One region of the Ruegeria sp. CG4 genome, then DNA from elsewhere that is predicted to be linked to it. Evidence: riboswitches for the same ligand, from Rfam matches in the RefSeq annotation. Region 1 holds a riboswitch; the other holds the start of a gene.
What was found. A riboswitch is a leader RNA that binds a small molecule or an ion and turns the genes downstream of it on or off. The one in region 1 is predicted to bind thiamine pyrophosphate.

Region 1 (5,482 bases):
TCGACCGCAACACCACGATCCCGACCAAGAAGTCCCAGGTTTTCTCGACCGCCGAAGACAACCAGAACGCCGTAACCATCCGCGTGTTCCAGGGTGAGCGTGAGATGGCTTCGGACAACAAGATCCTGGGTCAGTTCAACCTCGAAGACATCCCGCCCGCACCGCGCGGCATGCCGCAGATCGAGGTGACCTTCGACATCGACGCCAACGGCATTGTCTCGGTTTCGGCCAAGGACAAAGGCACAGGCAAAGAGCAGAAGATCACCATCCAGGCCTCGGGCGGTCTGTCCGACGAGGACATCGAAAAGATGGTCAAGGACGCGGAAGAGAACGCGGAAGCCGACAAGGAACGCCGCGAGCTGGTCGACGCCAAGAACCAGGCGGAAAGCCTCATTCACTCGACCGAGAAGTCGATGGAAGAGCATTCCGACAAGGTCGACCCGACCACCATCGAAGCCATCGAGCTGGCGATTGCCGCGCTGAAAGACGAGCTGGAAACCGAAAATGCCGACAAGATCAAGTCGGGCATCCAGAACGTCACCGAAGCGGCCATGAAACTGGGCGAGGCCATCTACAAGGCGCAGTCCGAAGAGGCCGAGGATGAACCGGCAGCTGCGGACGCCGCTCCGGGTGATGACGATATTGTCGACGCCGAGTTCGAAGATCTGGACGACGACAAGCGTAACTAACGGGTAACCGGGCCAATTCGGGCCGGTCCGGATACCGGGCCGGCCCGTTTACGTTGAGGCAGAAGGAAACACTGATGTCAAAACGCGACTATTACGATGTACTCGGCGTGTCCAAGGGTGCATCGGCGGACGAGATCAAGAAAGGTTTTCGCAGGAAAGCCAAAGAGTTGCATCCCGACCGCAACAAGGACAACCCGGAAGCCGAGGCGCAGTTCAAGGAAGCGAACGAAGCCTATGACGTTCTGAAAGACGCAGAACGCAAGGCTGCCTATGACCGTTTTGGCCATGCCGCGTTTGAAAACGGCATGGGCGGCGGGGGCCGGCCCGGCGGCGGCTTTGGTCAGGGCGATTTCTCCAGCGCGTTCTCGGATGTGTTCGACGACCTGTTCGGCGATTTCATGGGTGGCCAGCGCGGTGGCGGTGGCCGTCGTGCCGCACGCGGTTCCGACCTGCGTTACAACCTGCGCGTCTCGCTGGAAGAGGCGTTTGCGGGCTTGCAAAAAACCATCAACGTGCCCGCTGCCGTGGCCTGTTCGGCCTGTGATGGATCGGGCGCTGAAAGCGGCGTTGAACCGACCACCTGTCCGACCTGTTCGGGTATGGGTAAGGTCCGCGCGCAACAGGGCTTTTTCACCGTTGAACGCACCTGTCCGACCTGCTCGGGATTGGGTCAGATCATCAAGAATCCCTGCAAATCCTGCGGCGGCGCGGGTCGGGTGGAAAAAGAACGGGCGCTGTCCGTCAATATTCCAGCCGGTGTCGAAACCGGAACCCGCATCCGTCTGGCGGGTGAGGGTGAGGCCGGAATGCGTGGTGGCCCCCCGGGAGATTTGTATATCTTTGTCGAAGTGTCCGATCACAAGCTGTTTGAGCGCGACAGCATAAACCTCTATTGCCGCGTGCCGGTCAGCATGGCCAAGGCCGCTCTGGGTGGTTCGATCGAAGTGCCCACCATCGATGGCGGTCGTGGCCGGGTGCAGATCCCGGCAGGCAGCCAGTCGGGCCGCCAGATGCGTTTGCGTGGCAAAGGAATGCCCGCCCTGCGTGGCGGTGGCGTGGGTGACATGTTCATCGAACTGGCTGTGGAAACACCGGTCAACCTGACCAGTCGCCAGAAAGAACTGCTGCGTGAGTTTGACGATCTGGGAGAGGACAACCACCCGGAATCAAAAAGCTTTTTCTCGTCGGTCAAGTCCTTCTGGGATGGGATGAAAAGCTAAGGGAACCGCTTTCCCGACCAAAGCCGCCCGGTTTCGGGCGGCTTATTTGTTGCAGGGGGCGCTGCCCCCGCCGCCCTGTGGGCGCCTCCCTCGGGATATTTGGGCCAGATGAACAAGGGATCTTTCCTTCATCTGGCCAAAAATATCCCGGAGCGCGAGGCAGAGCCTCGCAAATACCATTGGCCTTACCCAAGGGATCAGGGTGGCCATAAAACAGATCAAATTCAGTCTTGTGTTTTTCCGATGTGCCTGTGATTGTCCGGTCAACCGTTGGGGTGCCCTGATCGAAGGGCTGAGAGGCGTGAATTCGCTAACCCATCGAACCTGATCCGGGCAATACCGGCGTAGGGAACGGTCTCATATTGTCAGACGTTTTCCATGCGCGCGTTGCCCAATTTTGATGGAGCAACGATATGACGCCTATTGCGCTCACAATTGCAGGCTCGGACAGTGGCGGTGGTGCCGGAATTCAGGCTGACATCAAGGCAATGTCTGCCTTGGGGGTTTATGGTGCCAGCGTGATCACCGCCGTGACCGCGCAAAACACACGGGCCGTTACCGCCGTTCACGGGATCCCGCTGAATACTGTCACCGCACAGATCGATGCCGTTCTGTCTGATCTGAGCGTGGGCGCCGTCAAGATTGGCATGCTGGCGACGCCGGAGATCATCCGATGTGTTGCAGACAGCCTTGCAGCGTTTCGTGGTTCCATCGTTCTGGATCCTGTGATGATTGCCAAATCCGGCGATGCCTTGCTGACAGAAGACGCGGTTGAGACATTGCGGGCGGTGCTCGTGCCCATAGCCACGCTATTGACGCCGAACTTGCCCGAGGCCGGACGCCTTCTGGATTGCCCGGCTGCGGAGACGCCGGATCAGATGGTAGAACAGGGGCTTGCCTTGTGTGACATGGGCGCAGGTTCCGTTCTGATGAAGGGCGGGCATGGATCCGGCGACATTTGCCGTGATCTCTTGATCGACGCTTCGGGCTTGGTGGCAGAGTTCACGGCACCGCGCCGAAATACCAAAAACACGCATGGCACCGGTTGTACATTGTCCGCGTCAATTGCTGCCGGGCTGGCGCTGGGAAAAACGCTGATGACGGCCGTTGCAGATGCGCACAGCTATCTGCAAGGCGCGATAGCCCGGTCCGATGATCTGGACATTGGTCGCGGGCATGGGCCGGTTCATCATTTTCATCAGCTTTGGCCCGCATGACCGTCTGGTCGGTCATAGGTGCCGGAGTAGCCGGTCTGACTGTTGCCACCGAGCTGGTATCGCGCGGCGCTGACGTGCAGATATTCGACTCGGCAGGCCCGCCAGGCCCACATGGCTGTTCCTGGTGGGCGGGTGGCATGCTTGCCCCCTGGTGTGAATATGAAAATGCCGAGGAACCGGTTCTGCGGCTTGGACAAACAGCGATTGACTGGTGGGCCGCCAGAACGCGGGTGCATCGGTGCGGAACGCTGGTTGTTGCGCATTCGCGCGACCTGCCGGATCTGCGCCGCTTTGCACGCCGAACGGATGGGCATTCAGAAGTCGGAAGTGCGAATATCGCCCATTTAGAGCCTGATCTAGACAGTTTCAGTAACGGTCTCTTCTTCCGGGCAGAGGCCCATCTTGATCCCCGGCAAGCGTTGCGGGACCTCTGCAGCCACCTCAGGGACCGAGGTGTGCCCTTTCACCGTACACTGGCCCCTTCCCGGTTGGAGAATGCGATCGATTGCCGGGGGTTGCACGCGCGCGAGATCTTGCATGATCTGCGTGGCGTCAAAGGCGAGATGCTGGTGATCCGCTGCCCAGATGTCACTCTCTCTCGCCCTGTGCGACTGCTGCATCCGCGCATGCCGCTTTATGTCGTCCCGCGGGGTGACGGGGTCTACATGCTGGGCGCAACGATGATCGAATCCGAGGACAGCGGCCGGATTACTGCCCGCTCGATGTTGGAGCTTCTCAGTGCGGCTTATGCGCTGAACCCGGCTTTTGGTGAGGCTGAGATCCTGGAAATCGGTGTCGATCTTCGCCCCGCTTTTCCCGACAACCTGCCTCGCATCCGCCGGTTGGGTCGAACGATCTATGCCAATGGCCTGTATCGCCATGGCTACTTGCTTGCGCCCGCGTTGGCACAGGGCGTCGCCGATCTGGCGCTGGAAAACAAACATTCGGAGATGGTCGATGAAGATCGTGCTTAATGGCGAGGCGCGCGAAAGCCGCGCAGAAACCCTGTCAGATTTGCTGGCGGAATGTGGATTCTCGGGCTGCGTAGCTACAGCTGTGAATGAACAGTTCGTCCCTTCAAGCCTTCGACTGGCACTAAAACTCGAAGATGGTGACCGGGTCGAAGTTGTCGCCCCGATGCAGGGGGGCTGACGTGAAGACCTTTTACGGCACAGAACTGCCCAATCCGCTGATGCTGGGCACGGCGCAGTATCCCAGTCCGGCCATTCTGGAACAAGCGTTTCGCCTCAGCGGGGCGGGTGTTGCCACGGTATCCCTGCGCCGTGAAGGCGCGGGTGGGGCTGGGCAGAGCTTTTGGCGGATGATCCGCGACCTGGGTGTCATTGTCCTGCCCAACACCGCCGGATGCCACACGGTGAAAGAGGCTGTGACAACCGCCCAGATGGCGCGCGAGGCTTTTCAGACCAATTGGATCAAGCTGGAACTGATCGGTCATACCGACAGCCTGCAACCGGATGTGTTTCAACTGGTCGAAGCCGCCCGCATCCTGACGGAAGATGGATTTCAGGTCTTTCCCTACACAACGGACGATCTGATCGTCGGCGAACGCCTGTTGCAGGCGGGTTGCGAGGTTCTGATGCCGTGGGGCGCGCCCATCGGGTCCGGGCGCGGTCTGAACAACGAATATGCGCTGCGGGCGCTGCGGGCTGCGTTTCCCGATGTGCCGCTTGTCATTGATGCCGGCATCGGCAGACCAAGCCACGCCGCGCATGCGATGGAGCTGGGCTATGATGCTGTTCTTCTGAACACGGCGGTGGCCCGTGCCGGTGATCCGGTGGGGATGGCGCGTGCAATGGCATTGGCGATTCAGGCCGGCCAATTGGCCCATAAGGCCGACCCGATCGAGGCACGCGACATGGCCGAACCTTCAACGCCAGTGATCGGAAAGGCATTTCTGTCATGACGTTGGACCGGTTCTATCCGATCTTCGATCATTCAGACTGGCTGCACAGGATGCTGCCTCTGGGCGTCAAACTGGTGCAGTTGCGGATCAAGGACCAATCGGGTGATGCGGTGCGCGCCCAGATTATGATCTCGCTCGAACTGTGCCGCAGCCACGGCGTCCGACTGGTCGTGAACGACCATTGGCAGCAGGCAATAGAGGCGGGCTGCGACTGGGTCCACCTGGGGCAGGAGGATCTGGATGATGCCGATCTGCATGCCATCCGCCGGGCAGGCCTGAAACTTGGTGTTTCAACCCATGACGATGATGAGCTTGAGCGGGTTCTGTCGATGGACCCCGACTATGTGGCGCTCGGACCTGTCTATCCGACCATCCTGAAAAAGATGAAGTGGCGGCAGCAAGGTCTGCCCCGCGTGACCGAATGGAAGACGC
Region 2 (5,482 bases), on a different contig from region 1:
AAGTGGGCGGATCAGGATGAACAGCCCGGTGCCGACGACCAGAGGTGACGCTGCCAATCCAAGAACACCGCAGAGTTCGACGATCCCGTATCGCCCGGTTGCAACCGTCATCGCCATCGGCAAGGCCAGAAGCAGCAGAACGACGGTGCTGGCTGCCGCGACCAAAACGGATATCAAGGCCGCCCGGTACACCAGCACCGGCATCTCGAACACTCCCGAAAGTCCGGAGATCACGACCGAGGTCAACGGCAGCAGGAGAAAGACCGCCGCTGCGCTGATCCAGAAGGCATCAAACGCCCGCGTCCCTTCATCCCAGCGTCGAATGGAACGATCCAGCCCGGCACCAAACCCGTCACCCCTGGAGAACCTGAGCGCTGCCAGGGCCGCAGTCGCGGTCAGAACCAGTTGCACCCCGGACAGAAGCGCGGCGCGACCCAAGTTGAAATCATAGGTAAAGGCCTGGTAAATCGCGAGTTCTATCGTGGTCGCGCGTGGTCCACCACCCAAAGTCAGGGCAACGGCAAAACTGGTCAGGCAAATGGCGAAAACAACGGCCAGAACACCGGGCAGGATACGCGCCAGCATAGGCATTTCGATCAGCCGGAACATGGCCCATCCGTTGCAACCCAACTGGGCGGCCAATCGAAACCTTTCGGACGGGATCTCCTGCCACCCCTGCAAGATCAGACGCGTGGCCAAGGGGAGATTGAAAAAGACATGCGCCAGAACCACGCCATGCAGCCCGTAGATGCGGATCGGCGGTAGCCCAAAAACCGCTAGAACGTCTGAAATCCAGCCCGCTCGGCCGAAAACCTGCAGCAAGCCGATGATGGCGACGATGACCGGCAGAATGAACGGCGCCCCCAGCAGCGCGATCAGAACCGCCCGCCCGCGAAAACGCCGCCGGGCCAGCGCGCGGGCGACAGGAACGGCAAGCCCTGCACTGAAAATGGCGGACAACACCGCCTGAACCAGCGTGAACCGAAGGGCTGACCAATCGGCCGGTCCGAACCCACTTGCGGAATCGGCGCGCAGGGCAACTGCGGCCAGCGTGCCAAGAATAAGCACGGCAACCAGTGTCGCCGCGCCAATACCCGGCGTCGGATTTACTGGCTGAGCGCGCCCAGCCATTCCGCCAACGCCTCGTCCCGCACGGCTGCCGCCTGATCAGAATCCAGCAGCAAAGATTTTTCCGGTACGGTCAGTGTATCAAACCCTTCGGGCAGGCCCGCCGCAGGCGTTACCGCCGGATACATCCAGTTTGTTGTCGGGATGATCTGCTGGAAGGCATCCGAAACCATGAACTGCAAAAACTGGTCCGCCAGTTCAGGCTGATCGGTTCCGGCCAGTTTTCCGGCTACTTCGACCTGCATATAGTGACCTTCGTCAAATGCGGCCGCCGCCTTGCTTGCATCTTCTTCAGCGATCAGGTGATAGGCAGGTGATGTGGTGTAACTGAGAACCATGTCAGCCTCACCCTCAAGAAACAGTCCATACGCCTCGGACCAGCCCTTGGTGACGGTCACGATATTATCGGCCAGTCCTGCCCAGATTTCGGGCGCTTCGTCGCCATAGGCGGCTTTGACCCACAGCAACAGGCCTAGCCCTGGCGTGGATGAACGCGGATCCTGAATGATGATTTTGGTATCACCGTCGGCCAGCTCACGGAAATTGGCCGGTGCTGCTGCGTCGGCATTATGGACAAACGCGAAATACCCCCAGTCGTAAGGCGCAAATACGTCATCGTTCCATTCTACGGGCAAAGTGTAGTCGGCGCTGACCGAACTGGGCGCAAACAGGCCGGTTTCCTTTGCTGCCGCAATCAGGTTGGTGTCCAGACCCAAGACGACGTCTGCATCCGAGTTTTCACCTTCCAGACGGATGCGCGACAGTAGGGCGGCACCGTCTTCCACACCAACAAGGTTCAGTTCGCAGTCGCAGACCGCTTCGAATGCTTCTTTGACCTGCGGACCCGGACCCCAATCCGAGACGAAGCTGTCATAAGTATAAACGGTCAACTGAGGTTTGTCGGCGGCGATAGCCGAAGTCGCGCTCAGAATTCCCGCAGCAATCAGCAGATGTTTCATGTCATCCTCCATTGCGGCGAGAGGGCAAGGATGGATGAAACCGTCACCTTTCCCTCCGCCGGTTCTAGCCGGTTCAGGTTCAACGGGTTCGCAATGGGCGTCTCAGCGCGGCATTCCGCGCACCCCGAGGTGAGGCCGTGATTAGGGTGATGTCGAAACAATTTCAACCAAATTCGCCCTTCACGCTTCACTGGCATGAAGGATGCTTCTCAACTGGCGGGATCAGGGCAGATCAGCCTGCGAGCCCAGGCTTTGAACCTGCAGCCATTCAATCGCGGCCCGGGTCTCGCGTCGCGATCGGCCAAGTCCTGTGCTCTCGACGAAATAACCATGAGTAGGTGTTATTTTTTCATCAAACAGACGCACGACGCGGCCTTCGGCCAGATCCTGATCGATCAAGGGCAGCCAGCCGACAATCGCGCCCTGCCCTTCTGAGGCACCCCGCAGCAGAACATTGGCATCTTCAAAGATCGGACCACGCAAAGGGCCATCAACCGAGACATTCATCGCCCAGAACCAGTCGAGCCAACCCCAGTGGTTCCTTTGATGCAACAGCGGACAGTGCAACAGGTCTTGGGGCTCATTCACCGGGCCGTGCTTCAGGACAAATGCCTCCGACGCTATGGCAACGGGGGCAAGCTCGATCAGCTTGATCGAATTTTCGGGCATCTCGGCCATTCGTTCCCAGCGGATCACGATGTCGATGTTTGCCCGGTCCAGCATGCCGGGTTGGTAACTCGGAACCACCTCCAGCTCGATCTCGGGGTGGTCGTCCCAAAAATCACCGATCCGGGGCATCAGCCAGCGGGCGGTGAAAATCGGCCCCGCAGCAAGTCGGACCACCTTGCGGGAGCCGCGGCGAACCGAACGCACCGCGTCATCCAGAATTTCAAATGCCTGAGCCGTTGCTGCCGCCAGACGCCTGCCATCTTCGGTCAACGCGACCTCGCGCCCGGCCCGTTCAAACAGCTTGACGCCCAGCTGCTCTTCCAGCCCTCGAATGTGATGGCTGATCGCCGTGGGTGTGACTGACAGTTTCTCGGCCGCAATTCGAAAACTGCCCTGGCGGGCGGCTGCATCGAAGGCGCGAAGGGCGGGAAGAGAGGCGGTCACGAATTTCCCTAATGTAAGTTTTACTCATCAATTGCTGAGAAAACGGCTTTTGTAAACAAGCCCTATGGCTGTGTAGGCTGACTTTGAATGAAGCTGAGCTCATGATATTAGGCCCATGTCTACGCGCCGGCGCGGTCGCAAGGACCGTCTGACACAAGATAACAGCGACGAGGCCAGCCCTGCGGTATGGCCGGGTGTGGTTGGCGGGTGCCTGAAACCGCTGTCCCCGAATGAAGTCGCTCAGACCGAGGAAGCCGCATTGCTGCTGCTTGAGACCCTCGGACTAAGTCAGCCGACCCCATCCATGGTCGACAAGGTGACGGCAGCGGGCGGGACGCTGGGCGATGACGGACGATTGTTGTTTCCGCGCGCCCTTGTGCGCAAGTCGATCAAGCAGGCAAGGCGGAATTTCGTCCTTTGCGGGCAATTTCCTGAAAACGATCTGCGGATCGAAGGCACGCGGGTCCATATGTCAACCGGCGGCGCCGCGCCGGGTGTCTTCGACATCGATACGGGCCACTACCGCCCTTCAACCCTGGCCGACCTGTATGATGCCGCCCGACTGGTCGACAGGATGGAGAACATCCATCATTTCAGCCGTCCGGTCGTTGCGCGCGACGTTGACCCTGCTGCGGCAATGGACCTCAACACTGCCTATGCCTGCCTGATGGGCACGTCCAAGCATGTTTCCGTCTCGATTACCGAACCCGAAAACGTCCCGGCCATTGCCCGCCTTTGTTACAGGATCGCAGGTGACGAAGCCGCCTTTCGCGCGCGACCGTTCCTGACTGTCATGGTCTGTCATGTTGTGCCGCCCATGCGCTTCGCAGAAGAGGCTTGTGAAGTGCTCGAGGCCGCTATTCTTGCGGGTTTTCCGGTACAATTGATCAGCGCGGGACAGGCCGGGGCCACAAGCCCGGCGACTTTGGCCGGGTCACTTGTACAGGCCGTGGCTGAAACGCTCGCCGGATTGGTTTTTGCCCGCCTGGTCGATCCGCAGGTTCGCGCGGTTTTTGCACCCAAACCTTTGGTCGCCGACCTGCGCACCGGGTCGATGTCTGGTGGCGGAGGGGAACAGGCGATCCTGATGGCCGGTGCGGCGCAGATGGGGCGGCATTTCAACTTGCCGACTTCGTCCATAGCCGGGATTACCGACGCCAAGACACTGGATTCCCAATACGGGGCTGAGAAATGCCTGGCAGTCGCCATGGCGGCACATGCGGGATCGAACATTGTCACGCAGGCCGCTGGCAGTCATGCCAGTCTTCTGGGCGTTTCATTGGAAGGCTATGTCAGCGACAACGACCTTTTGGGCAATGTGCTTCGAACAATCCGTGGGATCGAAGTTACGACCGACAACATTGCAGCGCAGGTGATCGCCGATGTGTGTCGGGGTCCGGGTCACTACCTGGGTGAGGTTCATACCTACGACCGAATGAAATCGGACTATTTCTATCCTCATGTTGGCGACAGGCGCACACCGGTTGACTGGCAGGAAGACGGCGCGCGTCCAGTCGGTGAAGTTGCGAAAGCCAAGGCGCGTGAGTTGCTTGCAAATCACTTCCCCTCACATGTTCCGGATGCGGTCGATCGCGATGTGCGACAGCAATTCGACATTCGACTGAGCCGCCGCCGGATCGGGAGAGAGCCATGACCGATCGCACTGACGGCGCTTTCAGCGCGCTCGAAACAAGAACAATCCATGGGGCTACTGCATGACTCTGCCCCACCATGCCCGCACCATCGTGATAGGCGGCGGCGTGATCGGGTGCTCGGTCGCCTACCATCTGGCCCGTGAGGGTCGCAAAGACATAATCGTGCTCGAACGTTCCAAACTGACCTCGGGCACCACATGGCATGCGGCGGGTCTGGTGCGTCGCTTGCGCCCGTCGGCCACTCTGACAAAGCTGATCAACTATTCGATTGACCTATATGGGGCGCTCGAACGTGAAACCGGGCAAGCGACGGGCTGGGTTCAAACCGGGTCGCTGACGCTGGCCACAAATGATGATCGCCTGATCAACATCAAACGTCAGGTTTCACTGGGCCGTGCGTTCGGGCTTGAGGCCGAAGTGGTCGATACGGCCCGCGCGCAGGACCTATGGCCTCTGATCAAAGTGGACGACGTCCTGGGGGCAGTCTGGTCACCCGCCGACGGCAGGGTCAATCCAACCGATGTAGCGCTGGCGTTGTCGAAAGGGGCCCGGGCGCGTGGTGTGCAAATATTCGAGGACACCAAGGTAACGGGTCTGCAAAAAAAAGCCGGTCGGATTGCAGCCGTC

Region 2: another riboswitch for thiamine pyrophosphate. It lies ahead of thiB (thiamine ABC transporter substrate binding subunit); the one in region 1 lies ahead of thiD (bifunctional hydroxymethylpyrimidine kinase/phosphomethylpyrimidine kinase).

What each region holds. Positions count from the first base shown of each region.
Region 1 covers NZ_JBQFRB010000007.1:175,684-181,165, reverse strand. The annotation lists gene dnaK (molecular chaperone DnaK) at 1-689, shown strand, start outside; gene dnaJ (molecular chaperone DnaJ) at 764-1,909, shown strand; TPP riboswitch at 2,171-2,277, shown strand; gene thiD (bifunctional hydroxymethylpyrimidine kinase/phosphomethylpyrimidine kinase) at 2,323-3,126, shown strand; gene ACR0J2_RS17635 (FAD-dependent oxidoreductase) at 3,123-4,100, shown strand; gene thiS (sulfur carrier protein ThiS) at 4,084-4,278, shown strand; gene ACR0J2_RS17625 (thiazole synthase) at 4,280-5,050, shown strand; gene ACR0J2_RS17620 (thiamine phosphate synthase) at 5,047-5,482, shown strand, end outside.
Region 2 covers NZ_JBQFRB010000006.1:226,053-231,534, forward strand. The annotation lists gene ACR0J2_RS16485 (thiamine/thiamine pyrophosphate ABC transporter permease ThiP) at 1-1,131, opposite strand, end outside; gene thiB (thiamine ABC transporter substrate binding subunit) at 1,107-2,087, opposite strand; TPP riboswitch at 2,120-2,224, opposite strand; gene ACR0J2_RS16495 (LysR family transcriptional regulator) at 2,310-3,200, opposite strand; gene ACR0J2_RS16500 (trimethylamine methyltransferase family protein) at 3,316-4,854, shown strand; gene ACR0J2_RS16505 (GcvT family protein) at 4,916-5,482, shown strand, end outside.